4 regions of the Spirillospora sp. NPDC046719 genome follow, and region 1 is predicted to be linked to each of the others. Evidence: riboswitches for the same ligand, from Rfam matches in the RefSeq annotation. Region 1 holds a riboswitch; each other region holds the start of a gene.
What was found. A riboswitch is a leader RNA that binds a small molecule or an ion and turns the genes downstream of it on or off. The one in region 1 is predicted to bind cobalamin.
Positions count from the first base shown of each region.

Region 2: another riboswitch for cobalamin. It lies ahead of ABZ914_RS41645 (VWA domain-containing protein); the one in region 1 lies ahead of ABZ914_RS08775 (ribonucleoside-diphosphate reductase subunit alpha).
Region 3: another riboswitch for cobalamin. It lies ahead of bluB (5,6-dimethylbenzimidazole synthase); the one in region 1 lies ahead of ABZ914_RS08775 (ribonucleoside-diphosphate reductase subunit alpha).
Region 4: another riboswitch for cobalamin. It lies ahead of cobN (cobaltochelatase subunit CobN); the one in region 1 lies ahead of ABZ914_RS08775 (ribonucleoside-diphosphate reductase subunit alpha).

Region 1 is NZ_JBEYYT010000033.1:10,444-17,375, forward strand. It holds gene ABZ914_RS08745 (RNA-guided endonuclease InsQ/TnpB family protein) at 1-812, shown strand, start outside; gene ABZ914_RS08750 (FMN-dependent NADH-azoreductase) at 936-1,631, shown strand; gene ABZ914_RS08755 (group II truncated hemoglobin) at 1,646-2,413, opposite strand; gene ABZ914_RS08760 (copper resistance CopC family protein) at 2,487-3,038, opposite strand; gene ABZ914_RS08765 (YcnI family copper-binding membrane protein) at 3,035-3,748, opposite strand; gene ABZ914_RS08770 (hypothetical protein) at 3,824-4,438, opposite strand; cobalamin riboswitch at 4,547-4,775, shown strand; gene ABZ914_RS08775 (ribonucleoside-diphosphate reductase subunit alpha) at 4,870-6,932, shown strand, end outside.
Region 2 is NZ_JBEYYT010000423.1:1,040-7,971, reverse strand. It holds partial or broken gene ABZ914_RS41645 (VWA domain-containing protein) at 1-1,770, opposite strand, end outside; cobalamin riboswitch at 1,908-2,031, opposite strand; gene ABZ914_RS41640 (TetR/AcrR family transcriptional regulator) at 2,148-2,930, shown strand; gene ABZ914_RS41635 (ATP-binding protein) at 2,841-3,587, opposite strand; gene ABZ914_RS41630 (helix-turn-helix domain-containing protein) at 3,781-4,623, shown strand; gene ABZ914_RS41625 (DUF397 domain-containing protein) at 4,620-4,820, shown strand; gene ABZ914_RS41620 (LLM class F420-dependent oxidoreductase) at 5,007-6,026, shown strand; gene ABZ914_RS41615 (acetolactate synthase large subunit) at 6,290-6,932, shown strand, end outside.
Region 3 is NZ_JBEYYT010000053.1:8,934-15,865, forward strand. It holds gene ABZ914_RS12585 (MarR family winged helix-turn-helix transcriptional regulator) at 1-6, opposite strand, end outside; gene ABZ914_RS12590 (MFS transporter) at 25-1,395, opposite strand; gene ABZ914_RS12595 (LysR family transcriptional regulator) at 1,483-2,400, shown strand; gene ABZ914_RS12600 (class I SAM-dependent methyltransferase) at 2,432-3,130, shown strand; gene ABZ914_RS12605 (DUF4240 domain-containing protein) at 3,208-3,777, shown strand; gene ABZ914_RS12610 (DUF4260 family protein) at 3,864-4,283, shown strand; cobalamin riboswitch at 4,337-4,509, shown strand; gene bluB (5,6-dimethylbenzimidazole synthase) at 4,555-5,169, shown strand; gene ABZ914_RS12620 (GNAT family N-acetyltransferase) at 5,226-6,107, shown strand; gene ABZ914_RS12625 (sigma-70 family RNA polymerase sigma factor) at 6,225-6,827, shown strand; gene ABZ914_RS12630 (hypothetical protein) at 6,820-6,932, shown strand, end outside.
Region 4 is NZ_JBEYYT010000440.1:661-7,592, reverse strand. It holds partial or broken gene ABZ914_RS42275 (ferredoxin-like domain-containing protein) at 1-1,009, opposite strand, end outside; gene ABZ914_RS42270 (hypothetical protein) at 1,071-2,156, opposite strand; cobalamin riboswitch at 2,210-2,381, shown strand; gene cobN (cobaltochelatase subunit CobN) at 2,420-5,995, shown strand; partial or broken gene ABZ914_RS42260 (hypothetical protein) at 6,043-6,932, opposite strand, start outside.

The DNA of each region.
Region 1 (6,932 bases):
TCCGGCTGCAAGGTGTCGGGCATATCCGGGTGCATCAGCACCGGCCCGTTCGGGGACGTGTGAAGACGATCAGCGTGAAGCGGGAAGGGCGCCGCTGGTTCGTGATCGTCGTTTGTGGCGATGTGCCCGCAGAGCCGCTCGCGCCCACTGGGTCGGCCGTCGGCATCGACCTGGGCGTGGCCCATCTGCTCACCACATCCGAGGGGGAGTTCGTCGAGAACCCGCGCCTCCTGGCGTCGATGGCCGAGGAACTGGCGGCGGCGCAGCGGCACTTGGCCACCTTTCCCCAGCGCACGCGGCAGCGGACCAAAAGGCATCGGGCGGCGGCCCGCAAGGTCGCCAAGTTGAACGCCAAGATCCGGCGGCAGCGACTGGATCGCCACCACAAGACCGCCCTGAAACTCGTGCGCGAGCATGACGTGATCGCCTGCGAACAACTCAACATCGCGGGTATGACCAGGGCGCCCGCCTCCAGACCCGACGTCGAGCAGGCGGGCGCGTTCCTGCCCAACGGCGCTGCGGGCAAAGCGGGTCTGAACAAGAGCATTCTGGACGCGGGTTGGGGGCTGTTCCTGGGAATTCTGGCGGACAAGGCTGAGAGCGCCGGTCGCCAGGTGATCCCGGTGGACGCCCGCGATACCTCCCGTACCTGCCCGCCCTCCGCCGGAGGCTGCGGGCACGTCGCCAGGGAGAACCGCCTCACCCAAGCAAGGTTCGAGTGCGTCGCATGCGGGTTCACCGCGAACGCCGACCACGTCGGCGCCTTGAACGTTCTTCATCGGGCCGGGCTGGCCCGCTGCCCGGCGGCCTAGCCGTCGATGCAGGAAGCCCGCGACTTTCGTCGTGGGTGGAGTCACCGGTCCCCTTTCGTCGGCGCGGGTCGTCATAGCTGTGGGAACAAGGACGACACGAGAGCGAAGGAGACGCGCTCCACCATGCTATCGGCCCACGACCAGGTCACCTCGCTGCTGCACCTGGACTCCAGCCACTCCGGCGACTCCATCACCCGGCGCCTGTCCGCGCGGTTCGCGGACGCGTGGCGGGAACGGCACGGGACGTCCGGCTACCGGTACCGCGATCTCGTCGCCGATCCGGTGCCGCCGATCTCGGCGGCCTACTGCGAGCTCGGACGCCGCGTCGAGAAGAACGGCTACGTCCCGCCCGCGAAGGTCGACGCGCTCGTCGAGGGCGCCGCCGAGGAACGCGAATGGTCGCTGACCCTGCCGCTGATCGAGCAGTTCCTGGACGCCGGAACGGTGCTGATCGGCGCTCCGATGTACAACTTCTCGATCCCCGCGTCGCTCAAGGCGTGGATCGACCGGATCACCTTTCCCGGCGCGTACACCGACCCGGACACGGGCCGGAGCCTGCTGCACGGCAAGCGGGTCGTCGTCGTGACGGCGCGCGGCGGCGCGTACGGTCCCGGTACGCCGCGCGAGGACTTCGACTTCCAGGAGCCCTATCTGCGGGCCTATTTCGGCAATCTCGGCGTCGCCGAGGACGCCGTTTCCTTCGTCAACGCCGAAATGACCCTCGCCGACCTCGTCCCGCATCTGGCGCGATTCAGGGAAATGGCGGCACGGTCACTCGCCGAGGCCCGCGAGGCGGTGGTCGATCTGGCCGCGCGGTAGCGGCGGCGCAGCCGCTACTTGGCGGGGGTGTAGGGCGGGGCTTCGCCCCAGCTCCAGTGGGGCATGGGCGCTTCGAGGGGCGGGGTCGCGCCCGGCTGGGAGTTCGCCAGCGCGATGCGGGTGCCCCATTCGATGTAGGACGCGAACGCGGCGCGGAACTCGGGGTCGGCGGGCAGCCCGGCCTCGTCCGCCGCGTCCATGAGCAGGCTCACCCAGCGGCGGCGCTGCGCCTCGGTGATCGCCTTGCCGAGGTGCTGCCGGACCATGTGGTGGTAGCCGCCGCGCTCGCGGCTGTAGCGCTCGGGGCCGCGGAACACCTCGCCCAGCCAGATCGCGACCCATTTCGGGTGGTCCGGGGCCATGTGCTCGAAGAGGGGGCGGAGGAGGTCGTCCTTGAGGACGGCGGTGTAGAAGACCTCGGTGAGGCGCTGGAGGGCGTCGGCGCCGCCGGCCCAGTCGTACATGGTGGGGACGGACGAGCCCCTGCCGTGGACGGGCGTCGCCTCGTAGTGCCGCATCTCCTCGATCTGCTGGACGTACGGCTTGATCTCGGCGAAGAAGGCGGGGAAGTGCTCGCCGGAGCGGAAGCCCTGGGAGTGGTCCTCGGCGGACGTCCAGCGGATCCGCAGGATGTAGCACTCGGGCTCGTCGACGCAGCGGGTCAGCTCGTAGTCGACGCACTGCGGGGCGGCGGCGAGCGGGACGGCGGCGCGGGCGTAGGCGGCTTCGAACTCCTCCGCCCTCGCCCGGTCGATCCGGTAGCGGATGTACTCGACGATCACTGGGCCCCCAGGGATGATCTTCCGGTCGGGTAATCAATGTAACGCTGTAATCACCCGACCGGAAGACCGTTGATCATTTCTCCGGGGATTCTCCCGAGGTCCGGCGGTACCAGGCGAACCCGCCGCCCGCGACCACCACGACGGCGGCGGCCAGGCCGATCCACAGCCAGCCGGACGAGCCGCCGGAGCCCTTCCCGGCGGCCTTCGCGGCGGGCGCGGTCGCCCCGGGCGCGGTGCCAGCGGTGCCGGCGGCGCCGGTGGATCCGGTGACGGTGAACGTGTAGGTGCCGCTGATCGGGTGGCCGTCCGGCGACACGACGCGCCAGCCGACCGTGTACACACCGTTCGGCAGCGTGCCCTTCACCGCCTCGGTGACCTTGTTGTCCACCGCCTGGGCCTTGCCCGCCTCGTGCCGCCCGCCGCCCGCGTCCGTCAGCACGACCTGCGGCAGCTGCACCGGGTCGGCGTACGTCAGGACGATCTGGGTCGGCGGCGCGACCGTCGCGTTCGCGGCGGGGTTCGCGCCGGTCAGCGACGTGTGGGCGGAGGCGGGCGGGGCGGTCAGCGCCAGCGCGGCGAAGGCCGCGGCGGCGCCGGCGGCGGTGCGCCGGACGGCCCGGCTCACGCCCGGCTCCGCGCCCGGGACAGGCCGTAGCCGCCGACCGCGATGCCGATCACGCCGACGCCGATGCCGACGCCGCCGAGCACGCGGGCGGTGCCGTCGTCGGAACCCGCCTCCGTCTTGGCGGCGGGCTTGGACTGGGCGGTGAGCCCGGCGGCGGCGGTGTCGGAGGCGCCCTTGGGCGTCAGCTTGAGCGTGGGCGCCGGGTGCTCGGGCTCGTTGGCGCCGTCGCCCGGGTCCTGCTCCCACTTGACGACCTGGCCGTCGGAGTAGGTCTGGTCGGCCTTGAACGTCAACGTGTCGGTGTCGGTCGGCAGCGGGCCGAGCGAGACGTCGAACTCCTGGAACTGGCCGGGCTCGATCCTGCCGCCGGACCAGGTGATCTGCGTGACGGCCTTGGTCAGCTCGCCGCCCTCGGTCTTGACCGGCTTCGGCAGCGTGGACTCCACGACCTTCGCGGTCCAGCCGGGGACGGGCCGCACCGACACCGAAGCGAGCGGGTGGTCGGTGGGGAGGTTCACCACGAGCTTGGTCGTGGCGGCGTTGTCCTCCTCGTTCGGCACCCGGAACGAGACCTTGGCGTAGGAGCCCTGCTCGGCGGTCTTCGGGTTGACGGTGACGTGCGCGGACGCGGCGGTCGCGAACGCGACCACGCCGGCGCCGGCGAGGACGGCGAGCGTGCCGAGCCGGCGGGCATGCGTGCGGGAAGGCAAGACGGAACTCCGTTCGAGTCGTACGGGAAGGGCCGGGCGCCGGGGGTCCGGCGGCCGGTGACGTACGGCGCTCGCTCAGAGGTGGGCGAGCGCCCTCGAACGCGGAGGGGGTCCCCGCCGGACGACCTGGTGCCGGAGCGCGCGTCCCGTGGCGATCGCGCCGGCCGCCACCGGCACCACCGGGGTACGCACCGGGCGCTCCGCCGGTTCGATCAGCAGCAGCGCGAGCAGCAGCCGGATCGGGCGGTCGGCGGCGGACGCGAGGCGCCGCGCGAGGGACCACGCGGCCCGCTCGCCGCGCCGCAGCCACCAGGCCGCGACCACGGCGGCGGCGACGTGCGCGACGGTCATGGACGTGCCGGAGCCGTGCATCGCGGGCGTCGCGGCGGCGTGCCCCGCGTGCGCGGCGGTGTCGCAGTCGCGCATGCCCTCGGTCGCGCTCGTGAACAGCGTGTGCAGCGCGAACTGGCCGCCGAGCAGCCCGCCCATGATCGTCGGGAGGGAGCGCTCGTGGCCGGCGAGGGCGACGGCGACGGCGAGGGCCGCGCCGAACCCGGCGAGCACCGCCCAGCCCGGCACCGGCTCGTGCGACGCCAGGTCGTGGCCGGCGGTCGCGAGCGCGACGCACACGGTCGCGAAGACGACCGCGCGCGCGGTGCGGAAGGCCGGCTGCTTGGGACGCGGGGACATGACGGGGACATCGTCCCACCCCGCTCCGCGGCCGCGCATCCGACCCCCGCGATCCGATCCCGACGCGCCCTACATGTTGGGGTTGCGCAATGAGGATCAACAAGATGTAGGGTTCAATCCCGTGCTGGTTCGCCCCCGCCGCTCGCGGCGGGGGCGTCGTAAGAGGGAACCCGGTGCAAGTCCGGGACTGCCCCGCAGCGGTGAGCGGGAACGACCGCCGTCACAGGCACTGAACCGGATCGTCCGGATCGGGAAGCGACGGCCAGTAGGTCGTGCCTCCGGCAGGAGGCGCGGGCGCCCGCGAGTCCGAAGACCTGCCATGCACGCCGTACGTCCGAGGCTTCGCGGGTGAGCCGGGGGACGGTGCGCGGCAGCCTGCCGTCGCGCCCGTTCGCATGCCCTCGCGAGGCCGTCTCACGAGGGGAGAGAACGTGACAGTCACCATGCCTGCGGAAGCGCCGGCCGCCGGGGGGATCGCGGCCGAGGTCGCCGCGGCCTGCGCCGGCGTCGAGGGGACCGCGCCGGAACGGGTGCTCGGCGCGGTCCGGGCCGGGGACGGCGCGAGCGCCGCCGCCCTGCGGGACCTGGCGATCGGGGAGGCCGCCGCGCTGGTCGCGGCGGAACCGGGGTACTCCCGGGTCGCCGCGCGGCTGCTGGCCGCCCGGATCCGCGACGAGACCGCCGAGGCCGGCGTCCGGGGCTTCGCGGAGTCCGTCGCCGCCGCGCACGCCGAGGGCCTCCTCGCCGACGGCCCCGCCGCGTTCGTCGCCGCGAACGCCGCCGCGCTGGACGGCCTCATCGACGCGGGTCCGGGGGGCGCGGGGGGTCGCCCCCCCTCGGGAGGCGCGGTCGAGGAGGCGGACGACCGGTTCGGGTACTTCGGGCTCCGCACCCTCTACGACCGGTACCTGCTGCGGCATCCGCGTACCCGGCTCGTCCTGGAGCGGCCGCAGCACTTCTTCCTGCGAGTGGCCGTGGGCCTGTCCGACACCGTCGACGAGGCCGCCGAGCTGTACGGGCTGCTCAGCACGCTGTCGTACCTGCCCAGCTCGCCGACGCTGTTCAACTCCGCGGCGCGGCGCCCGCAGCTGTCGTCGTGCTTCCTGCTGGACTCGCCGCGCGACGAGCTGGAGGCGATCTACGAGCGGTACGGGCAGGTCGCGCGGCTCAGCAAGTACGCGGGCGGGATCGGGATCTCCTGGACGCGGGTCCGGTCGCGCGGGTCGCTGATCCGGGGGACGAACGGGCACTCGAACGGGATCGTCCCGTGGCTGCGCACGCTGGACGCCTCCGTCGCCGCCGTCAACCAGGGCGGCCGCCGCAAGGGCGCGGCGTGCGTGTACCTGGAGCCGTGGCACGCCGACGTCGAGGAGTTCCTCGAACTGCGCGACAACACCGGCGAGGAGGCGCGCCGCACCCACAACCTGAACCTGGCGAACTGGATCCCGGACGAGTTCATGCGCCGCGTCGAGGCGGACGGGACGTGGTCGCTGTTCGACCCGAAGGAGGTCCCGGAGCTGACGGACCTGTGGGGCGACGCCTTCGACGCCGCGTACCGGGCGGCCGAGAAGGAGGGCTGGTACGTCCGGCAGGTCCCGGCGCGGAAGCTGTACGGGCGGATGATGCGGACGCTCGCGGAGACCGGCAACGGCTGGATGACCTTCAAGGACGCCGCGAACCGGGCCTGCAACCAGACCGCCGAGCCGGGCCGGACCGTCCACCTGTCGAACCTGTGCACCGAGATCCTGGAGGTCACGGGCGACAACGAGGCGGCGGTGTGCAACCTCGGGTCGGTGAACCTGGCCGCGCACGTGTCGCCGTCCGGGATCGACTGGGACCGGCTCCGCGCGACCGTCCGCACCGCCGTCCGTTTCCTGGACCGCACCATCGACCGCGGCTTCTACCCGACGCCCGAGGCGGAAACGGCCAACCGGAAATGGCGTCCCGTCGGCCTCGGCGTCATGGGCCTCGCCGACGTGTTCTTCACGCTCCGGCTCCCGTTCGACTCCGCCGAGGCCCGCGAGCTGTCCACCCGGATCGCCGAGGAGATCGCGCTCGCCGCCTACGCCGCGTCCGCCGACCTGGCCGAGGCGCACGGCCGGCTCCCGGCCTACGCCGAGACCCGCACCGCGCGCGGGCAGCTGCACCTCGACCACTTCCCGGACGCCGCGCCGGCCCGTCCCGCCGAATGGGACGCGCTCCGCGCCCGGATCGCCGACGTCGGGCTGCGCAACTCGCTGCTGATCGCGATCGCGCCGACCGCCACGATCGCGTCCATCGCGGGCTGCTACGAGTGCATCGAGCCGCAGGTGTCCAACCTGTTCAAGCGCGAGACGCTGTCCGGCGAGTTCCTGCAGATCAACGGGTACCTCGTCGAGGACTTGAAGTCGCTCGGGCTGTGGAACGACGCCGTCCGCGAGGCGATCAAGCGGGCGAACGGCTCGATCCAGGGCCTCGTCGACCTGCCCGAGGAGATGCGGGACCTCTACCGGAC
Region 2 (6,932 bases), on a different contig from region 1:
TAGAATCACCACGACCAGCAGCGGGCGGCGGGCCGGGTCGCGCAGCCGCTCGACCCGCAGCACCTCGGCGGCCCGCGCCAGCCCGGCGGACAGCGGGGTGCGGCCCCCGGTCGGCAGCGCGTCGAGGCGGCGCGCCCCGGCCTCCACCGACGACGTAGGCGGCAGCGCCAGGTCGGCGTCCCGGCCCCGGAAGGTGATGAGGCCGACCTTGTCGCGCCGCTGGTAGGCGTCGAGGAGGAGGCTGAGGACGGCGCCCTTCACCGCGCGCATCCGCTTGCGCGCCGCCATCGAACCGCTGGCGTCGACGACGAACAGGACGAGGTTGCCCTCCCGTCCGTCGCGGACCGCTTCGCGCAGGTCTTCGGGTTGGACGACCAGACCGGAACCGGTGCGTCCCCTCGCGCGCTGGTGCGGTGCCGCCGCGCGCAGCGTCGCCGTCAGGTGCAGCCCGCGCGCGCCCGGCCGTGCGCCTGACACGCGTCCGTACGGGCTGCGCGCCTTGGAACGCCGTCCCGGCGCGCCTTCGCCCAGCCCGGGGACGGTGAAAAGGCGCGGCTTGTAGGCGGCGTCCGCCGGCGCGGGCTCGCTCTCGCCCGACCGCCCCGGGCCGCCGCTCTCCCCGGACTGCGGTGTCTCCTCCGGGGGCGGGTCGGCCGGCGGCGGGACGGGCGCGTCCTCCCCGGAGCCGTCGGGAAGGCCGCCGCCTCCCCCGTCCGGGCCGCCCGGACCGCCCGGGCCGTCCGGGCCGTCCGGGCCGTCGCCGGGAGGTCCCGGGTCGTCGGGCGGCTCCGGCTCGTCGCCGTGCTCTTCGAGCACCTCGTCGAGCTTCTGCCGGTCGAGGCCCGGCGCGTCGAACGGGTCGCGGCGGCGCCGGTGCGGCAGCGCTAGCCGCGCCGCCGTCCGGACGTCGTCGGCCGTCACCGCGTCGCGGCCGTGCCAGGCGGCCAGCGCGATCGCGGCCCGCGCCGTCACCAGGTCGGCGCGCAGGCCGTCCACCTCGAACGACGCGCATACGGCGGTGATCTGCCGGAGCGCGGCGTCGGTCAGCTCCACGCCGGGCAGCCGGCGGCGGGCGGCGGCGATCCGCCGGGCCAGGTCCGCCTCGTCCGCGGCGAAGGCCGCGGCGAAGCCGTCCGGGTCGTCCTCGAACCGCAGCCGCCGCCGGACGACCTCGGCGCGCTCGGCCGGGTCGCGGGTCGCGGCGACCTCGACGGTCAGCCCGAACCGGTCCAGCAGCTGCGGGCGCAGCTCGCCCTCCTCCGGGTTCATCGTCCCGACCAGCAGGAACCGTGCCGCGTGCCGGACGGAGACGCCCTCGCGCTCCACGTACGACTCGCCCATGGCCGCCGCGTCCAGCAGCAGGTCGACCAGGTGGTCATGGAGCAGGTTGACCTCGTCGACGTACAGGACGCCGCGGTGCGCGGCCGCGAGCAGGCCCGGCTCGAACGCCTTCACGCCCTCGGTCAGCGCGCGCTCGATGTCCAGCGAGCCGGTGAGCCGGTCCTCGGACGCGCCCACCGGCAGCTCGACCAGCCGCGCGTCCCGCGTCCCCGCCTCGCCCGGGGCGTGCGGGCCGTCGGGGCACGCCGGGTCGGGATCGTCCGGGTCGCAGGAGAACCGGCAGCCCGGCACGGCCGGCACCGGGGGCAGCAGCCCGGCCAGGGCGCGCACGATCGTCGACTTCGCGGTGCCCTTCTCGCCGCGGACCAGCACGCCGCCGACGCCCGGCGACACCGCGTTGATCAGCAGGGCGAGCTTCAGATCGGCCATTCCGACGACGGCGGAGAAGGGGTAGCGCTCGCGGGCGCGCCTCTCCGGCCGGCCGGTGTCCGGCGCCGACGCAGGTCGCACGTCTCGTCATCCTTCCTCGGGTGTCCACGCCCGTGGCGGTGCCTGTCCGACGGCCGGAGTCTCCTGGCTCCCGGATCACCGCTCCCCCTCGGCCTTCCAGCACCGCGTGCCGTGGCCGTGTCGAGGGGGGCTCCCCTGGTCACAGTTGCGGGACAGCCCCGGATTCGCACCGGGTTCCTCCGCGTCCGTCGCCCGCCCAGGATCGCACACCGGCCGGACGCGCTCGACCCGGCCATCTATCGGCGCAGTGCCGGTCAATGTTGGCGATACGCCAATGAGATGGTCTACTGGTCGGTATGGAGCGACGCGCAGCCCCGCGCGGCGAGGCCGCCGGAGCCGCGACGCCGCACCCGGGCGACACCAGGAGCCCGAAGGCCCGCTACCAGCGCCTGCCGCGCGACGAGCGGCGCGACCAGATCCTCGACGTCGCGCGCCGCATGTTCACCGAGCTGCCGTACGCGGAGGTGGCCACCGCGGCGATCGCCCGCGAGGCCGGCGTCCAGCGCGGGCTCATCCACTACTACTTCGGCACCAAGCGGGAGCTGTTCCTCAAGGTCGTCCAGGGCCTGACGGCCACCGCGGCGGTGCAGGCGCCGCCCCCGGACGAGCGGATGACGCTGCCCGAGACGGTCGAGCTGTGCGTGAACCTGTTCCTCGACACCGCCGAGCGGAACGCCACCACCTGGTTCGCGGCGCTGGACGCGGAGGGCTTCGGGCAGGACCCGGAGCTGCTCCACCTCGTCAACCGGTTCCGCGACCGGACGGTCGAGCACATGCTCGCCGTCCTGCGGGTGCCCGCGCCGACCGGCACGCTGCGGGCCGTCCTGCGCGTCTACTCCGGGCTCGCGGACGCGGCGACGCGGCAGTGGCTCCAGGAGCGGACCCTCGACCGCGCGCAGGTGCAGACGCTGCTGACCAGGTCGCTGATGTCGCTGGTCACCGACATCGCCCCCGCGCTGGAGGCCCAGGACGCGGCGGGCGGGGGGCGCCTAGAGGCCGGGGACCGGCTGCTTCGCGCCGCCGCGCACCGGGACGGCGAACCAGACGGCCTTGCCGCGGACGCCCGGGCCGAGCCGTGACAGCGTCCGCAGCATGCCCCAGCGGCCCCGCGACAGCTCCCGGACGATGCTGAGACCGCGCCCGCAGTCCCCGGACGTCCACGAGTAGCCGGGCAGCGACGCGTCGACGTAGGCGTCGAAGACGGCGCACCGCACCTCGGCAGCGACCGGGGCACCCGGGAGGCCGGGACCGGCCAGGGCACCCGGGCCTGCCGGGGCGCCGGACGGGCGGGGCTCGGCGCCGGGCGGGTCGCCCAGGTAGAGCCACAGCTCGTGCGGGCCGTGGTCGCCGGCGTGCTGGTGCGCGTTGGTGGCCAGCTCGCTCACCATCAGCTGCGCGTCGCCGATCGCCTCGTCCCGCACGCCGAGCGAGGCGAGCGCGTCGCGCAGCACGCGGCGGGCATGGCTCGCGCAGCCGGGACCGCCGGGGAGCGCCCACACCCAGCCCGGCCTGGCGCCGCCCGGCCCGCGCGCGCCCCCGGCGGCCATCGCGTCGGCCATGGCGGCGGCGTCGGTCATCATGTCCGCGGCGAGGTCGGCCGCCTGGTCGGAGGGGGCGCCGGGCGGCGCCGCGGGGTCGGCGGCCGGGGCGGCCGACCGGTCGTGCCCGGCGCGCGGCCCGGCGGTGCGCCGCGGCGCGCGCTGGCTCGCGTCGGTGGTCTCAGGCGGGGTCTTCACGAGTGCCTCCCGCGGGCCGTCTGCCGGGAGCGCGGTCCGGTCGCCGTCACTATCGGTCCCCGAGCAGTCACGCATTCAAGACTCTCGTGAGATTCTCACGTACGCAAGCGCCTTGATGGAATTGCCCTGCCCTCGGTGCCGGGTTCGCCAATCGCGTTGTGGCGCGGCCCGAGAGCGGCGAGACTTCGCTCCCATGACCTACCGCCCCACCGTTCGTGGCCGCCGTCTGGCGCGGGAGCTCCGCAAGCTGCGCGAGGAGCAGGGACTCACCCTGCAGGAGGTGGCGGACCGCCTCGACTGGTCCCGGGCCACCGTCTCCCGGCTGGAGACCAGCCAGACCCGGCCGCGCCCCGGCGACATCGCCGACATCCTCGACCTGTACGGCGTTCCGAGCCCCGACCGCGACGCGCTGATCACGCTGGCCAGGCAGGCGGGGCAGCGCGGCTGGTGGACCGCCTACCAGGACGTCTTCGCGGGCAGCTACGTCGCGCTGGAGGACGAGGCGTCGCACATCCGCACCTGGGACCCGCAGCTCATCCACGGCCTGCTGCAGACCGAGGAGTACTCCCGCGCCGTCATCACGGCCGGCCGGCTGCTGCCCGCGCAGGAGGACATCGAGCGCCGCATCGCGGCCCGCAAGATCCGCCAGGCGCTGCTCGACCGCGAGAGCGCGCCCCGGCTCCAGGTGATCTTCGACGAGGCGGTGCTGCGCCGGCCCATCGGCGGCCGCGAGGTGATGCGGGCCCAGCTGGAGTCTCTGGTGGAGGCCGTGAAACGCCCGACGGTGACCGTTCAGGTCCTCCCGTTCACACAGGGGGGACATGCGGGCCTTGACGGACGTTTCACCATTTTGTCGTATCCGGACCCCGCTGACCCCGATATCGCCTACGTAGAGGGGACCATGGGCGACGTTTACCTTGAGAGCAGCGAGGCAATAGCAAAACATAGGGACCGCTTCGATCGGATCGAGGCGGCCGCCTTGTCCCCCGAGGAATCCGCGCACCTCATAGCCGAGGCAGCAAGGAGCAGCCTGTGACCAACCTGCAGCGCGAACTCAACGGAGCCACCTGGCGCAAGTCCTCCCACAGCGGGAGCGGCGACCAGTGCGTCGAGGTGGCCCCCCTCTCCAGCGATCTGCGCGCTGTTCGCGATTCGAAGGACCCCGGCGGACCGGCCCTGGTGCTGACGCCGGACGCCTGGCAGACCCTCCTCGACTCCATCCGGGAGGTCTGAGCACGAGTTCCGGAGGGCCGCGGCGCACGTCGCCGCGGCCCTTCGCCGTGCCCGCACGCCGCACCAGGTCCGGAACCGGGACCGGGGCGGTGACCCCGCCCTTCCCTGGAAAGTAGAACGTGTTCTAGTATCGCCCGTGCGGCGCCGACCCGGCGACGCGGCCCCGGCGACCCGGAGGATGGCATCGTGACCGCGGAACTCAAGCTCGGCATCAACGTCGGCTACTGGCAGCAGCACCCCGACGACCAGACCGAGACGGTGCTGGCCGCCGAGCGCTGCGGATACGACTCGGTCTTCACCGCCGAGGCCTACGGCTCCGACGCGTTCACCCCGCTCGCCTGGTACGCGGCCCGCACGTCCCGGATCAAGCTCGGCACCGCCGTCGTCCAGATGTCGGCGCGCACGCCCGCCGCGACCGCGATGCACGCGCTCACCCTCGACGCGCTGTCCGGCGGCCGCATGATCCTCGGCCTCGGCGCGTCCGGCCCGCAGGTCGTGGAGGGCTGGTACGGGCAGCCGTTCCCCAAGCCGCTCGCCCGCACCCGCGAGTACCTCGACATCGTCCGGCAGGTCTGGCGGCGCGAGGAGCCGGTCACCAGCGCGGGCCCGCACTACCCGCTGCCGTACCCGGGCGGCGCCGGCCTCGGCAAGCCGCTGAAGTCGATCGTCCACCCCGTCCGGCCGGAGATCCCCGTCTACCTCGGCGCCGAGGGGCCGAAGAACGTCGCGCTGTCCACCGAGGTCGCGCAGGGCTGGCTGCCGCTGTTCGTCGACCCCGAGCAGATCGAGCCGGTGTTCGGCGCGTCGCTGGCGAACCGCCCGGACGGCTTCGAGATCGCCGCGACCGTCACCACGATCGTCACCGACGACCTGGCGTCCGCGCTGGAGTTCGCCAAGATCCCCCTCGCGTTCTACATCGGCGGGATGGGCGCCAAGGACCGCAACTTCCACCTCGACCTCATCGGCCGGCTCGGCTACGCGGAGCAGGCCCAGCGCGTCCAGGAGCTGTTCCTCGACGGCCGCCGCGACGAGGCGATCAAGGCCGTCCCCGACGACCTCGCCGACTCGATCTCGCTGCTCGGCCCCATCGGCCGGATCAAGGAGCGGCTCCAACTGTGGCGCGACAGCCCGGTGAGCACCGTGCTGATCGCCGGAGTGAAGGACGAGCCGACGCTCCGCGCGATCAGGGAGATGGTCGACGGCTGAGCAAGAGGTTCGTACCTTTTCGCCCAGAATTATTACGTAACGGAAAGTTCCCGCCGTCGAGGCGCGGGTTCTACGTTCGTGATCAGACCACCCCGAGTGACCGGGGCATGGGGAGGGGCGGTCCGGTTCAGGCCGGGCCGCCCCTCCCCATTTCGGGGTGGGTCGCCCGTAACCGATCACACACGACGCGATGGAATGGAGGCGGCGAACCGGGTGCTGCACCGAAGGCACCCGGAGATCAGAGACTGGAGATGGGACACACGATGTCCACGCAGGAAGACGCCGCCCGGCTGCTCGTGAGGACTCTCGAGGCTGAAGGCGTCGAATACGTCTTCGGCATACCCGGCGAGGAGAACATCCACTTCGTCCACGCCCTGAACGACTCCCCCATCCGCTACATCCTCGTCCGCCACGAGCAGGGCGCCGCGTTCATGGCCGAGATCTACGGCCGCCTCACCGGCAAGGCCGGCGTCGCCTCCGCCACCCTCGGCCCCGGCGCGATCAACCTGCAGCTCGGCGTCGCGGACGCCACCACCAACAGCACCCCCGTCGTCGCGATCTCCGCGCAGGTCGGCCTCGACCGCATCTACAAGGAGTCGCACCAGATCGTCGACCTGGTGTCGCTGTTCCGCCCCATCACCAAGTGGTCCGAGCTGGCCCCGACCGCCGAGGCGCTGCCGGAGATGGTCCGCAAGGCGTTCAAGACCGCGCAGACCGAGCGTCCCGGCGCCGTCTACCTCGCCATCCCCGAGGACGTCGAGTCCGCGAAGGTCTCGGACGCGCTCAAGCCGCTGCCGGTCAACATCGTCCGGCCGCAGGAGCCGTCGCCGTCCCAGATCGCCCGCGCCGCCGACGTGATCGCCCTCGCCCGGCAGCCGATCGTCCTCGCCGGCCACGGCGCCACCC
Region 3 (6,932 bases), on a different contig from region 1:
GCTCATGACCCCAGTGTAATTTATTCAGTCTGAACTGTCCAGTTCAAGCTGATCAAAACGGCTCCGCGACCGGGCGGCGAGGCCGGCCACCGCGGCGGCCGGCGCGGCCACCGCGACCAGCACGGACCCGGTCGCGGTCAGCGTCCCCAGCGTGCCGAAGACCGCCACGCCGAGCGCGGTGCCGGTCTGCCGGGCCGCGTTGAGCGCCCCCTGCCCCGTCGCCGCCAGCCGCAGCGGGACGGCCGCCGACATGTCGGCGATGCACGCCGGGATCGCCAGCGGGCTCCCGGTCCCGATCAGAACCTGGACGGCGAACACCGTCCACAGCGACGCCCCGCCTCCCGCGAGGACGAGCCCGCCCAGCACGTCCATCGCCATCCCCGCGAGCATCACCCGCCGCGCCCCGAACCGGACGACGAGCCGCCCCGTGACCATCGGCACGAACGCCACCGGGACGGTCATCGGCAGGAACGCCAGCCCCGTCTGCAACGGCGTCAGCCCGCGCGCGTCCACCATCCACTGGGTCAGCGTGAACAGCAGGCCGTAGTAGACGAGCTGCGACGCGACCGCGACGACCAGGTCCACGCGGACCCGGGGCAGCGCCATCAGCGCGGGCGGCAGGACCGGCGACGCCGCCCGCCGCTGCGTCGCCGGGAGAACGGCGACGGCGGCGAGCGCGGCGAGCAGCGCCACGGCGGGCGGGACCCGCAGCCAGCCGCTCGTCCCCGCGTCCACCAGCCCGAACGTCAGCGCGGTGAGCCCCGCGACAGACAGCAGCAACCCGGTCCGGTCGATCGGCCGCGCCGTCCCCGACCGGTGCCCGCTCAGCCCGCCCGACGCCGCGAGTGCCAGCCCCGCGACCGGGACGTTCACCAGGAACACCAGCCGCCATCCGGCGAGCGACACCAGCGCGCCGCCGAGCACCGGTCCCGCGACGATGCCGAGGCCGGTGATCGAGACGAGCGCGCCGATCCGGCGGGACCGCTCGTCCCGGTCCGGGTAGAGCGCGGCGAGCAGCGCCATCGACGCGGGCACCAGCCCGGCGGCGGGCACGCCGAGCAGCGCCCGGCCCGCGACCAGGAGGCCGGCGCCGGGCGCGGCCGCGCAGAGCAGCGCGACGGCGGCGAACGCGCCGAGCGCCGCCCGGTACACCCGGCGCGGGCCCCACCGGTCGGCGACCGAGCCGGACGCGAGCATCAGTCCGGCGAGCACCACCGTGTAGGCGTCCACCGCCCAGGGCAGTGCCGCCGCGGGCGCGTGCAGGTCGCGCCGCATGTCGGGCAGCGCCACGTTGAGGATCGTCGCGTCCATCGCGATCATGAAGTTGCCGGCCGCGATGCCGGCGAACCGGAGCGGGGCGCCCCGCCGGGCCGGCGGGCTGTCGAGGATCGTCATGGCCACGACCCTCGCCGTCCGGCCGCCCCGCCCGACAGGCCGTGGATCCGATGGGGCCATCGAGAAGTCCGATGGCATAATCCGGACGTGGATTCGCGCTACCTGCGGGCCTTCGTGGCCGTGGCGGAGACCGGGGGCATCTCCTCCGCCGCCGAGCGGCTCGGCTACGCCCAGTCGAGCCTCAGCATCCAGCTGCGCCGGCTGGAGGACGACCTCGGCGTCCGCGTCCTGGCCCGCACCAGCACCGGCACGGCCCTCACCGACGCGGGCCGCCGCCTGCTCCCCTACGCGGTGCAGTCGCTCGAACTGGAGGACCGGATGCGCCGCGCCGCGCGCGACGTGGCCCCGCGGCTGCGCGTCGGCGCCCTGGACTGCCTCGCCGACGAGTGGACGACCGACCTGCTCGCCGCCTTCCAGCACGGCGCCGCCGGCCCGGGCACCGCGCGCGAGGTGGACCTGGCGGTCGGCGACCGCGCGTTCCTCGCCGCCGGGCTCGAGGCCGGCCGTCTCGACCTCGTGTTCGTCTACGACAACGGCGCCCCCGCCACGGGCCCCCACGAGATCGTCGACGAGGACCGCGTCGTCCTGGTCGCCGCGCCCGAGCACCCCCTCGCCCAGGCGTCGCCGCTGGACCCGGCCGCGCTGATGACGGCGGAGTTCCTCATCGTCAACCCCGAGTGCACGTCCGAGATGCTGACCCGCCGCTACGGCCGCGCCCTCGGCCCGGGCACCCGCATCGGCATGGCCACCGGCTCCCTCGCCGCGCTGCGCCGGATGGCCGCGCTCGGCCGCGGCGTCGCGCTCGTCCCCGAGACGGCCGTCCGCGCCGAGCTCGACGCCGGCGACCTCGTCCGGCTCGATCCCGCCGTCGACGAGGTCACCGCCGTCCACATCGAGGCCCGGTGGCGTCCCGGCGCCGAGCCCCTGGTCCGCCCCCTGGTCGAGCTGGCCCGGCGGTCCGCCGGCCTGGTGCGCGGCGGGGCCGGTGCGGCTCGGGCGTCTTGACGGCGGCGGACCGCCGTCCGACGATTCGATCATGGCGACGGCAGAGGACGGCGCGGCAGAGGACGGGCGGCGCGCCGGGACGGGCCCCGGCGAGATCGCGGACGACGGGTCGGCGGTCGAGTTCTACGCCGCGCTCCCGCCGGACGTCGCGAGCGCCGCGCTCGTCCACACGACGATCCCGGCCGGCACGCCGATCCTGGAGCTGGGCGCGGGCGCCGGGCGGGTCACCCGCCCGCTGGTCGGGTTCGGCCATCCGGTGACGGCGGTGGACGGCTCCGCGGCGATGCTCGCCCGGATCGAGGGCGCGCGCACGGTGTGCTCGCCGATCCAGGACCTGGACCTGCCCGACCGGTTCGGCTGCGTCCTGCTGATGTCGTACCTGGTCAACTACGGCGACCGGGCGGCGCTCCTCGCGGCCTGCCGCCGCCACGTCCGGCCGGACGGCGTGGTCGTCGTCCAGCGCGACACGGGCAGGCACTGGCACGACGACGCGCCCCGGGAGTGGACGCACGACGGCGTCCGCTACCGGGTGGCGCACCTCGAACGGCCCGAGCCCGGGACGGTCGTCGCGACGCTCGAATACCGGATCGGCGAGCGGCGCTGGACGCACACCTTCACCAACCGGCACCTCGGCGACGAGGAGCTTCCCGCGGTGCTGGACGCGGCGGGCCTGCGCCTCGGCCACTTCCTGGACGACGACGGCGCCTGGTTCACCGCCCGCCCCCGCTGACCCGCGGCCCGGCCTGTCGGACCCGTGCGGCACATTGGTCCGCGAAAACGGCGGAGCCGGCGCATGCGGGAGGACCGATGGACGAGCGGACGTGGTGGACCCTGATCGAGGACGCGCGGGCCGAGGCCGGCGCGCACGCCGACGACCGCGACTCCCCCGACGACCCGCTGATCGACCTGGTGGCCGACCGGCTCGCGGAGCTGGACGGCCCCGGCATCGTCGCGTTCGACGCCATGCTGACGCGCGTCCTCGACTCGGCGTACCGGCGGCCGCTCTGGAACGCCGCCTACCTCATTGAGGGCGGCTGCGGCGACGACGGCTTCATGGACTTCCGCGCCGGGCTCGCACTGCTGGGACGCGACGTGTTCGCGCGCGCCGTCGACGACCCCGACACGCTGGCCGACGTTCCCACGGTGGTGCGGATGGCCCGGGAGGACGAAGGGTGGATCGGCGCGGAGGGCCTGCACTACGCGGCGCGCAGCACCTACGAGCGCGTCATGGGAGAGACCGAGTCGTTCGACGCGGCGATGGAGTCGGCCGTGCGCTCGATGCGGCGGCCCGAGCGGCCCGCGGGCGAGAACTGGAACGTCGAGAACGACGCCGAGACCCGGCTGCACCTGCCCCGGCTGGCCGCCTTGTTCCTCTGAGCGGTTGTCACCATGAGCTTGACAGCTAATGGCATTAGCCTTAGCTTGTAGCTAACGCCATTAGCCAAGCAGGAGGGCACCAGGCCATGAGCACCGCCACCGCTCCGACCGTCCGCAAGGGTTCCGCCGCGCTCGTGGCCCGCCGCACCGCCTGGGGCGCGAACGCGCTGTTCTGGACCGCGTTCGCCGTCCTAGAAGGCGTCAACCACGGCTGGCTCGCCGCGCTCCTCGCGGTCGCGTTCTTCATCGCGCCCGACCTCACCTTCCTGGCCGGGATCCGGGACGCGCACACCGTCGAGCGCGGGCAGCTCCCGGCACGCGCCGTCCCGTACTACAACACCGCGCACCGCGCGCTGGTCCCGCTCGCGCTCATGGCCCTCTACACGGTCGGCCCGTTCGCGTGGGCTCCGATCTTCGCCGGGCTCTGCGGCTGGATGGCCCACATCTCGTTCGACCGCGCCCTCGGCTACGGCCTGCGCACCAAGGACGGCTTCCAGCGCCACTGACCCCCTCCTCCGACCCGAAGGCGGGCGCCGCTACGATCGCGGACGGCGTGAACTGACGCGAGGTGCCCCTCGGGGAGAATCGGGAAGCCGGTGCGAATCCGGCACGGGCCCGCCGCGGTGACCGGGGAGCCGCCGCCCACGCGCGCACGCGCGGCCACTGGCCGTCAGGCCGGGAAGGCGGGCGGTGAGGCGTCGATCCGGGAGTCCGAAGACCGGCCTCGCTCCACCGGCCGCCCGCCCTGGGCGGCCCGACCGCAGCGGGAGCCTGCCCATGAACCTGTACGACGTCATCCACCGCCGCCGCGACGTGCGCGCCGAGTTCACCGGCGCGCCGATCCCGGACGGCGTCCTCGACCGCATCCTCACCGCCGCGCACGCCGCCCCCAGCGTCGGCCTCTCCCAGCCCTGGGACTTCGTGCTGGTCCGCGACCCGGACGTCCGCCGCGCGTTCCACGACCACGTCCGGTCCGAGCGCGACGCGTTCGCCGCCACCCTCACCGGCGACGCCGCCGCCCGCTTCGCCCGCATCAAGATCGACGGGGTGCTCGAATCCACCGTGTCGATCGTGGTCACCTACGACGCCGAGCGCGGCGGCCCCGCCGTCCTCGGCCGGCACGCGATCGCCGACGCCGGCCTGTACTCCGTCTGCCTGGCCGTCCAGAACCTCTGGCTGGCGGCGACGGCGGAGGGACTGGGCGTCGGCTGGGTGTCGTTCTACCGCGAGCCCTACCTGCAGGAACTCCTCGGCATCCCGGCGAGCGTCCGGCCGGTCGCCTGGCTGTGCGTCGGGCCGGTCACGCACCTGGAGACCGTCCCCGACCTCGAACGGCACGGCTGGCGGCACCGCCGCCCCCTCCACGCGGCCGTCCACCACGACCGCTGGTGAGCACGGCACCCGAATAATCAGGTGCGCCGCCCCGCCCCTGGCGTGATCATGCCTGCATGGACCCCGTACGCATCAGGCGCATGTCGCGGGACGACCTCGTCGCGACCGAGCGCGCGGCGGCGGTGACGTTCCTCGAAGGCGACCGCCTCAGCCGGCGGGTGGGCGAACCGGACCCGGAACCGCCGACGGAGGAGCAGTCCCGCCGCCTGATCGACCGCCTGGGCCACTTCCTGACCGTCGACCCGGACGGCTGCTGGCTCGCCGAAGAGGGCCGGGACGTCGTGGGCTTCGCCGTCTCCCAGAACCGCGAACGGCTCTGGTACCTGGCGACCTACGGCGTCCTGCCCGGCCGGCAGGGGAAGGGCATCGGCAAGCGCCTGATGGACGCCGTGCTCCGGCACGCCGGCGACCGCCCAGGGCTGTTCTCCTCGACGGTGCATCCGGCGGCGACGCGCCGCTACCGGCTGGCGGGCTTCACCCTGCACCCGCAGATGCGGATGGTCGGCACCGTCGACCGGTCCACGCTGCCCGCCGTCCGCGGCCTGCGGGACGGGCGGAGCGACGACCTGGAGTGGATGGACCGGCTGGACACCGCCGTCCGCGGCGCGGGCCACGGCCCCGACCACGTCCACATGCTGGAGACGCTGCGGCTGGTCGTCTCCGACGCGCCCGGCCGGCGCGGCTACGTCTACATCGACGAGGCCGCGGGACGTCCCGCACTGCTGGCCGCCGACCGTCCCGAGACCGCCGAGAGCCTGCTGTGGGAGGCGCTCGCCGCCGCGCGCGGGGACACCCTCGTCAACTGCATCACCACCGGCAACCACTGGGCGGTGGACGTCGGCCTCGCCGCCCGCCTCGACATCGGCCAGGAGGGCTACATCGCCGTCCGCGGCATGCCCGCCCCCGCCCCCTACCTGGCGAGCGGCCACTACCTGTGACCGACCGTCCTGCCGCGAGAAGGGGTGGGACGCCTCCGGGCAATCAAGGACGTGACCCCCCTCCACGCCTCCAGAAGGGTCCCGCATGACCCTTCCCCCAGCGCCACGGGACGAGCCGTGACGGGCGCCCCCTCCGAAACGGGCGCCCCGGCGGAGCCGGAGCCGTCGGACGCCGACGTCATCGCCGCCGCGCGGCGCGACCCCGAACGGTTCGCGGATCTCTTCGACCGGCACTACCGGGACATCCACCGCTACGTGGACCGGCGGCTCGGCGCGGACGCCGCGGACGACATCGCGGCCGAGACGTTCCTGATCGCCTTCCGCCGCCGCGCCGTGTTCGACCCGGCGCACACCTCGGCGCGCCCGTGGCTGTACGGCATCGCGACCCGGCTGATCAGCCGCCACCGCCGCGACGAGCTGCGCCGCTACAAGGCGATGGCCCGGATGCGCACCGCCGACGTCGTCGAGAGCCACGAGAGCAGCGTGACCTCGGCGGTGGACGCCGCGAGCTTCGGCCTGAGCCCGGCCCTCGCACGGCTGCGGCACGGCGACCGCGACGTCCTGCTCCTCGTGGCGCTGGCCGAACTCAGCTACCCGGAGGTCGCCGAAGCCCTCGGAATCGCCTACGGGACGGTCTGCTCGCGGCTGAGCCGCGCCCGCAAACAGGTCCGCGCGGCACTGCGCGCATCGGGACACGACGAGGAGGACGACCGTGGATGATCTGACCCTCATCAGCCGGATGCACACCGCCGAGCGCCCCCCGTCCCCCGAGACCGCGCACGCGGCCCGCCGCCGCCTCCTGGCCGAGGCCGCCGCCCCCCGCCG
Region 4 (6,932 bases), on a different contig from region 1:
CGCACTCGCGCACGCCGCCCGACCTGTGGACCGGCAGGCCGCCGCCGGCCCGGCGGGCCCGCGCCGCGTCCGCGCGCACGTCGGTGCGCGACTTCGCGCAGCCGGGACGGCCCGCGCAGGACGTCAGCCCCGCCCAGTCGGGTCCGGTGACCAGGCCAGGGAAGTGTGACATGTCCGCGATGCCGGGAATGACGACGCCCCGCCACGGAGTGACAATGATCTCCCCGGCGGCGCCCAGCCCGGCGGGGTCGAGGCGGCCGAGCGGGACCAGCCCGGAGAACGCCGTCCGCCCGTCCCGCTGCGGGATCTCGCCGAGCGGCGTCCGGTACGGGACCGCCGGGACCGGGACGGGTGCGCTCCTGCTTCCCGGCAGCGAGAGGTCGCGGCCGAGCTCGGCGAGCCGCCACTCGCTCGTCCGGACGCGCAGGAACGCGCGCGCGGCGTCCAGCGCGAGCGCGGCGGCGTCCTCCGGGGCCGCCCGCAGGCCGCTGTCCGTCCCGGCGAGGACCAGGGCGAACGCGTCCGGCGCCACCGCGTACAGGCCGACGTCGGCGCGCAGCGCGATGACGTCGCCGCGCCCGTCGTCGACCGCGAACAGGAACCGGCCGGGCAGGCCAGCGAGGTCCGGGGCGGCGCACAGGCCCGCGTCCAGCGCCGCCACGACGGGCCGGGCGTCCAGCAGCCCGGAGCCGTCGCGCCCGGTCAGCACGCTGCCGAGGATGTTGCGGACGCGCTCGTGCGCGGCGGACGGCAGCAGCCCGGCCGCGTGCAGCCGCTCGCTCAGCTCGCTCTCCGCCCCGTCCGCGAGCCCTCTGATCTGCACGTTCGCCCGCGACGTCAGTTCGAGGAACCCGTCGCCCAGCTCCCGCGATGCGGCAGCGAGGGCGTCGAGCCGCGGCCGCGTCAGCGCGCCGCCGGGCAGCCGGACGCGCGCCAGCCCCCCGTCGGCGGCGGCGTGCACCCGCAGAGCCCCCGGACACCGGTCCGGCCCGGAACGCGAAGTCGACACGCGAGGATCCTAAGGCCCGCTCCGAGGGCCCCGGCGACGCGATCTCGTGCCGCGGGCCGGGTCAGGAGGCCATCGCCGAGTCGCAGTGCCCGAGCCCCGAGAAGGTCGTCCGGACCGTCCCGTCGATGGCCCTGCCGAACGCGTCCAGGCCGTTCAAGCAGGCATAACGCGGTTCACCGCTCGAGACGAGGACGACGCCGACACTCGTGCCCGGCGTCTGCGGGATCGTGCGGGTGACCCGCATCGGCCTCCCCTCGGTGAAGGCGAACAGGACGGTGGCGTCCGGCCTCCGCATCATCCCGTAGCCGGAACGTCCGTCCGGGCCCATGGTGGCGGACGAGACGCCGTCCGGCGCGCGGAACAGGACCCGTCCCTCGCGCAGGCCCGGTCCGCCGTCGCGGGTGTCGGTCGCGCGGACGGTGACGTTCTGGACGGCGGCGTCCTGCCCGGCCCCGGGAACGAGGTCGCCGATGGTGTAGCCGAGCGTCCGGCCGTCGCGGGCCCAGACGATCTCGCCGACGACCGAGGGCCCGGCCGCGCTCCACGTGCGGCGGTTCCCCGTCGCGGTGTCGAGCACGGTCAGCGCGGCGCGCGGCGGGCTCGCGGGCGCCAGTGCGCGCGGCGGGTCGGCGGACGCCGGCGTGTGCGGCGGCTCCGGCGCGCAGGGCGCGGTCGTGTAGGCGAGCCGGTCGCCTCGGCGGTTCATCGCGAGGCCCGCGACCAGCGCGGGGATGGTGCCGCCGGGCATCGGCGCGAGCCCGGTCACGTGGCCGTCACCGGTCAGCCGGAACCGGAAGAGGCGCGTCTCGCACGGGTCGCTCCGCGAGGCGGCGACCACGAACCTGCCGTCCGGGCCGGCGAGGATCTCCTGCACCGCGCCGGCGGAGTCCGGCGGCCGTACCGCGTCGACCGGCCGCTCGGGCGCGCCCGTCCGGGGCATCGTGCGCACTTCGAGCCACGTCCCCTGGCCTCCCGCGGCGAGCAGGAAGCGCGGCGTCCGGTACGGGAAGCCCGCCGCCTCCCGCGGAGTCTCCCCGCCAACGGTCACGCCGACCGCGGCGATGGCTACGGCGACCAGGACCGCCAGCGCGGCGGGCGCCGCCCAGCGCCGGATCCGCCACGACACCGGCTCGCTCTCCCGCTGCATCGGAAGATCGTCCCACGGCGGGCGGCGCCCCCGGGCGCGCCGGGGCGGCGGGAATCGGGTTAGGGTGTGGGCGGCGACAAGGGAGGAAGCCGGTGCGAATCCGGCGCGGTCCCGCCACTGTCACCGGGGAGCGGACCCCACCGAAGGCCACCGCGCGAGCGGGAAGGCCGGGGCGAGCGCCGATCCGGGAGCCAGGAGACTCCGTGCCGCCACTTCTTGACCTGCGATTCGGGGCGAGGACCCCGGGTGAGGACGCGATCCGCGTGATCCTGCTGCTGTCCACCTCGGACACCGACCTGCTCAGCGCGCGCGCAAGCGGCGCCGACTTCCGGCTGGCCAACCCCGCCCGCACGTCCGTCGACGACCTGCCCGCGCTGGTGGACGGCACCGACCTGGTGGTGGTGCGGCTGCTGGGCGGGCGGCGCGCGTGGGAGGAGGGCCTCGACGCGCTGCTCGCGGGCCCGCGCCCGGTGGTGGTGCTCAGCGGCGAGCAGGCGCCGGACGCCGAGCTGATGGAGCTGTCGACCGTCCCTGCCGGGGTGAGCGCCGAGGCGCACGCCTACCTGGCGCACGGCGGTCCCGGCAACCTCGCCGAGCTGTTCGCCTTCCTGTCCGACACGGTGCTGCTCACCGGGTTCGGCTTCGCTCCCCCGGCCCCCACCCCGACGTGGGGCGTGCTGGAACGCGAGCGCACGTCGGACGAGGGACCGGTCGTCGGCGTCCTGTACTACCGCGCCCACCACCTCGCCGGGAACACCGCGTTCGTCGAGGCGCTGTGCGCGGCGATCGAGGCGAAGGGCGGGCGGGCGCTCCCGGTGTTCTGCGCGTCGCTGCGCACCGCCGAGAAGGAGCTGCTGGACACGCTCCGGCGGGCGGACGCGCTGGTCGTCACCGTGCTGGCGGCGGGCGGCACGAAGCCGGCGTTCGCGGGCGCGGGCGGCGACGACGAGGCGTGGGACGTCGGCGCGCTCGCCGAACTGGACGTCCCGATCCTGCAGGGCCTCTGCCTGACCAGCGAGCGCGCGGCGTGGGAGGCCAACGACGACGGGCTGTCACCGCTGGACACCGCGACGCAGGTCGCCGTGCCGGAGTTCGACGGCCGGATCATCACGGTGCCGTTCTCGTTCAAGGAGACCGACGAGGACGGCCTCAGCGTCTACGTCGCCGACCCGGAGCGGGCCGCGCGGGTCGCGGGGATCGCCGTCCGGCACGGGCGGCTGCGGCACGTGCCGGCGCGGGACAAGCGGGTCGCGCTGATGCTGTCGGCGTACCCGACCAAGCACGCGCGGATCGGGAACGCGGTCGGGCTCGACACCCCCGCCAGCGTGGTGAAGCTGCTCGCCGAGATGCGCGAGCGCGGCTACGACGTCGGCGACGCGCTGCCGGGCGAGGGCGACGCGCTCATGCACGCGCTCATCGCGGCGGGCGGCCAGGACCCCGACTGGCTGACCGAGGCGCAGCTCACCGGCAACCCCGTCCGCGTCCCGGCGGCGCGCTACCGGGCCTGGTACGCGACGCTCCCGCAGGACCTGCGCGACGGCATCGAGCGGCACTGGGGGCCGCCGCCGGGCGAGCTGTTCGTGGACGACTCGCGCGACCCGGACGGCGAGATCGTGCTCGCCGCGCTGCGGTCCGGGAACGTCGTCGTGATGGTGCAGCCGCCGCGCGGGTTCGGCGAGAACCCCGTCGCGATCTACCACGACCCCGACCTCCCGCCGAGCCACCACTACCTGGCGGCGTACCGGTGGATCGCGGACGAGTTCGGCGCGGACGCCGTCGTCCACGTCGGCAAGCACGGGAACCTGGAGTGGCTGCCCGGCAAGTCCGCCGGGATGTCGGCGTCCTGCGGCCCGGACGCGGCGGTCGGCGACCTGCCGCTGGTCTACCCGTTCCTCGTCAACGACCCGGGCGAGGGCACGCAGGCCAAGCGGCGCGCGCACGCCACGCTCGTCGACCACCTGATCCCGCCGATGGCGCGGGCGGAGAGCTACGGCGACATCGCGCGGCTGGAGCAGCTCCTCGACGAGCACGCGAACATCGCGGCGCTCGACCCGGCGAAGCTGCCCGCGATCCGGGCGCAGATCTGGACGCTGATCCGGGCCGCCCGCCTCGACCACGACCTCGGCCTGGACGACCGGCCGCACGACGCCGAGTTCGACGACTTCCTGCTGCACGTGGACGGCTGGCTGTGCGAGGTGAAGGACGTCCAGATCCGCGACGGCCTGCACGTCCTCGGCGCGGCCCCGGCCGGGGAGACGCGTGTCGACCTCGTCCTGGCGATGCTGCGGGCGCGGCAGATGTGGGGCGGGTCGGTGACGCTGCCCGGCCTGCGCGAGGCGCTCGGCCTGAAGGAGGACGGCGCGTCCCGCGGCGAGGTCGACGCCGTGGAGGCGCGGGCGCGGGCGCTGGTCGCCGCGATGGAGGAGCGCGGCTGGGACCCGGACGCCGCGTCCCAGGTCGCGGAAGGCGTCGCGGAAGGGGTCGCGGACGGGCGGGTCGCGGACATCCTGCGGTTCGCCGCGACGGAGATCGTCCCGCGGCTGGAGCGGACCCGCGACGAGATCGGCATGGTGCTGCACGCCCTCGACGGCGGGTACGTGCCGGCCGGGCCGAGCGGGTCCCCGCTGCGCGGCCTCATCAACGTGCTGCCGACCGGCCGGAACTTCTACTCCGTCGACCCGAAGGCCGTCCCGTCCCGGCTCGCCTACGACACCGGGCGCGCGATGGCGGACTCGCTGCTGGACCGGTACCGGGAGGACACCGGCGAGTGGCCGCGGTCGGTCGGGCTGTCGGTGTGGGGCACCAGCACGATGCGCACGTCCGGCGACGACATCGCCGAGGTCCTCGCGCTGCTCGGCGTCCGGCCGGTGTGGGACGAGGCGTCCCGCCGCGTCACCGGCCTCGAGGCGGTGCCGCTCGACGAGCTGGGCCGCCCGCGCGTCGACGTGACGATCCGGATCAGCGGGTTCTTCCGCGACGCGTTCCCGCACGCCGTCGCGATGCTGGACGACGCCGTGCGGATCGCGGCGGACCAGGACGAGCCCGACGACATGAACTTCGTCCGCGCGCACGTGCGGGCGGACCTCGCCGAGGGCGGCGACGAGCGGCGGGCGACGCTGCGGGTGTTCGGGTCGCGGCCCGGCGCGTACGGGGCGGGCATCCTGCCGCTGATCGACAGCCGCAACTGGCGCGACGACTCCGACCTCGCCGAGGTGTACGCGGTGTGGGGCGGCTACGCCTACGGGCGCGGCCTCGACGGCGTCCCGGCGCGCGGCGACATGGAGAACGCCTACCGGCGGATCAGCGTCGCGGCCAAGAACACCGACACCCGCGAGCACGACATCGCCGACTCCGACGACTACTTCCAGTACCACGGCGGCATGATCGCGACGGTGCGGGCGCTGACCGGGAAGGCGCCGAGGGCCTACATCGGCGACAGCACCCGCCCGGACGCCGTCCGCACCCGCACGTTGGACGAGGAGACGTCCCGCGTGTTCCGCGCGCGCGTCGTCAACCCGCGCTGGCTCGCGGCGATGCGGCGGCACGGCTACAAGGGCGCTTTCGAGCTGGCGGCGACGGTCGACTACCTGTTCGGCTACGACGCGACCGCCGGGGTCGTCGCCGACTGGATGTACGAGAAGCTCGCGCGGACGTACGCGCTCGACGCCGAGAACCAGGCGTTCTTCAACGAGTCGAACCCGTGGGCGCTGCACGGCATCACCGAACGGCTCCTCGAAGCCGCCGACCGCGGCATGTGGGAGCACCCGGAACAGGACACCCTGGACGCCCTGAAGCGCCTCTACCTGGAGGTCGAAGGCGACCTGGAGGATTCCGACTGAGCGGCGGCCCGGGTCCCCGTGCCCCGAGTCAGCGAAGTCGGGGCAGGTCAGTCGAGGAGGCGTGCGGCGAGCGCGCGCAGTTCCCTGTCCTCGGCGAAGCCCCGCCACCCGCCGTTGTTGCGGTGCCGCCGTTCGGAGTCGGCGATGGCCCGCAGCGCCCACCCCAGGGTCGACGGCGCGGGGCCCATGTCGGCGAGGTACCGCATGGCCGCCCACCGCACCGGCAGGTACTCGCCGCGCGCCAGGTCGTAGACCTCGCGACACAGCGGCTCGGACGCGGTCTCCGCGTCGCCGGTGACGGCGTGGTACGCGCGCGCCGCGTCCACGCGTGTCCAGTCGTCGCGGGAATCCATCAGCGGCCGGAGGCGCCCGGCGTGCCCGGCGGCGTGCTCGCCGAGATCGGCCAGCAGCCCGGCCCAGCCTCGATCGGGCGGAAGGGCGTCCACGACGCTCAGCAGCGGCCCCGGATCGCCGGTCACCTTGGACAAGGCCCACGCGAAGCGCGTTTCGCGGTCCTGGGCGGTCCGTCCGCCGTCCTGCGCGCCGGCGCGACGCAGCGCCTCGGCGGCGCCGGACGCGGCCGGGCCGATCGCGGCGAGCGTCGCCGCGGCCTGGACGGCCGCCCCGGTGCCGAGCAGCCGGACGAGTTCCGGGACGGCCGGCGCCGCGGCCTCGCCCCATGCCTCCAGGGCGCGCGCGAGGGTGCGGCCGGTGTCCGGGTCGTCCATCCGTGCGCGGATCGCGGGGAGGAGGGCGTCCGCGTGCCCGCCCAGCGGGGCGAGCGAATGGAGGATGGACGGCGGCGAGGTGGTCAGCACCGAGCCCGTGAACGCGTCGACCATCGGCGGCGTCCCCGCGAGCCGTTCCACCAGGTAGGGGACGCAGCGCGGGTCCTCGCGCCAGGCGAGGCCCCATGCGGCGAGGTCGGAGATCCGCT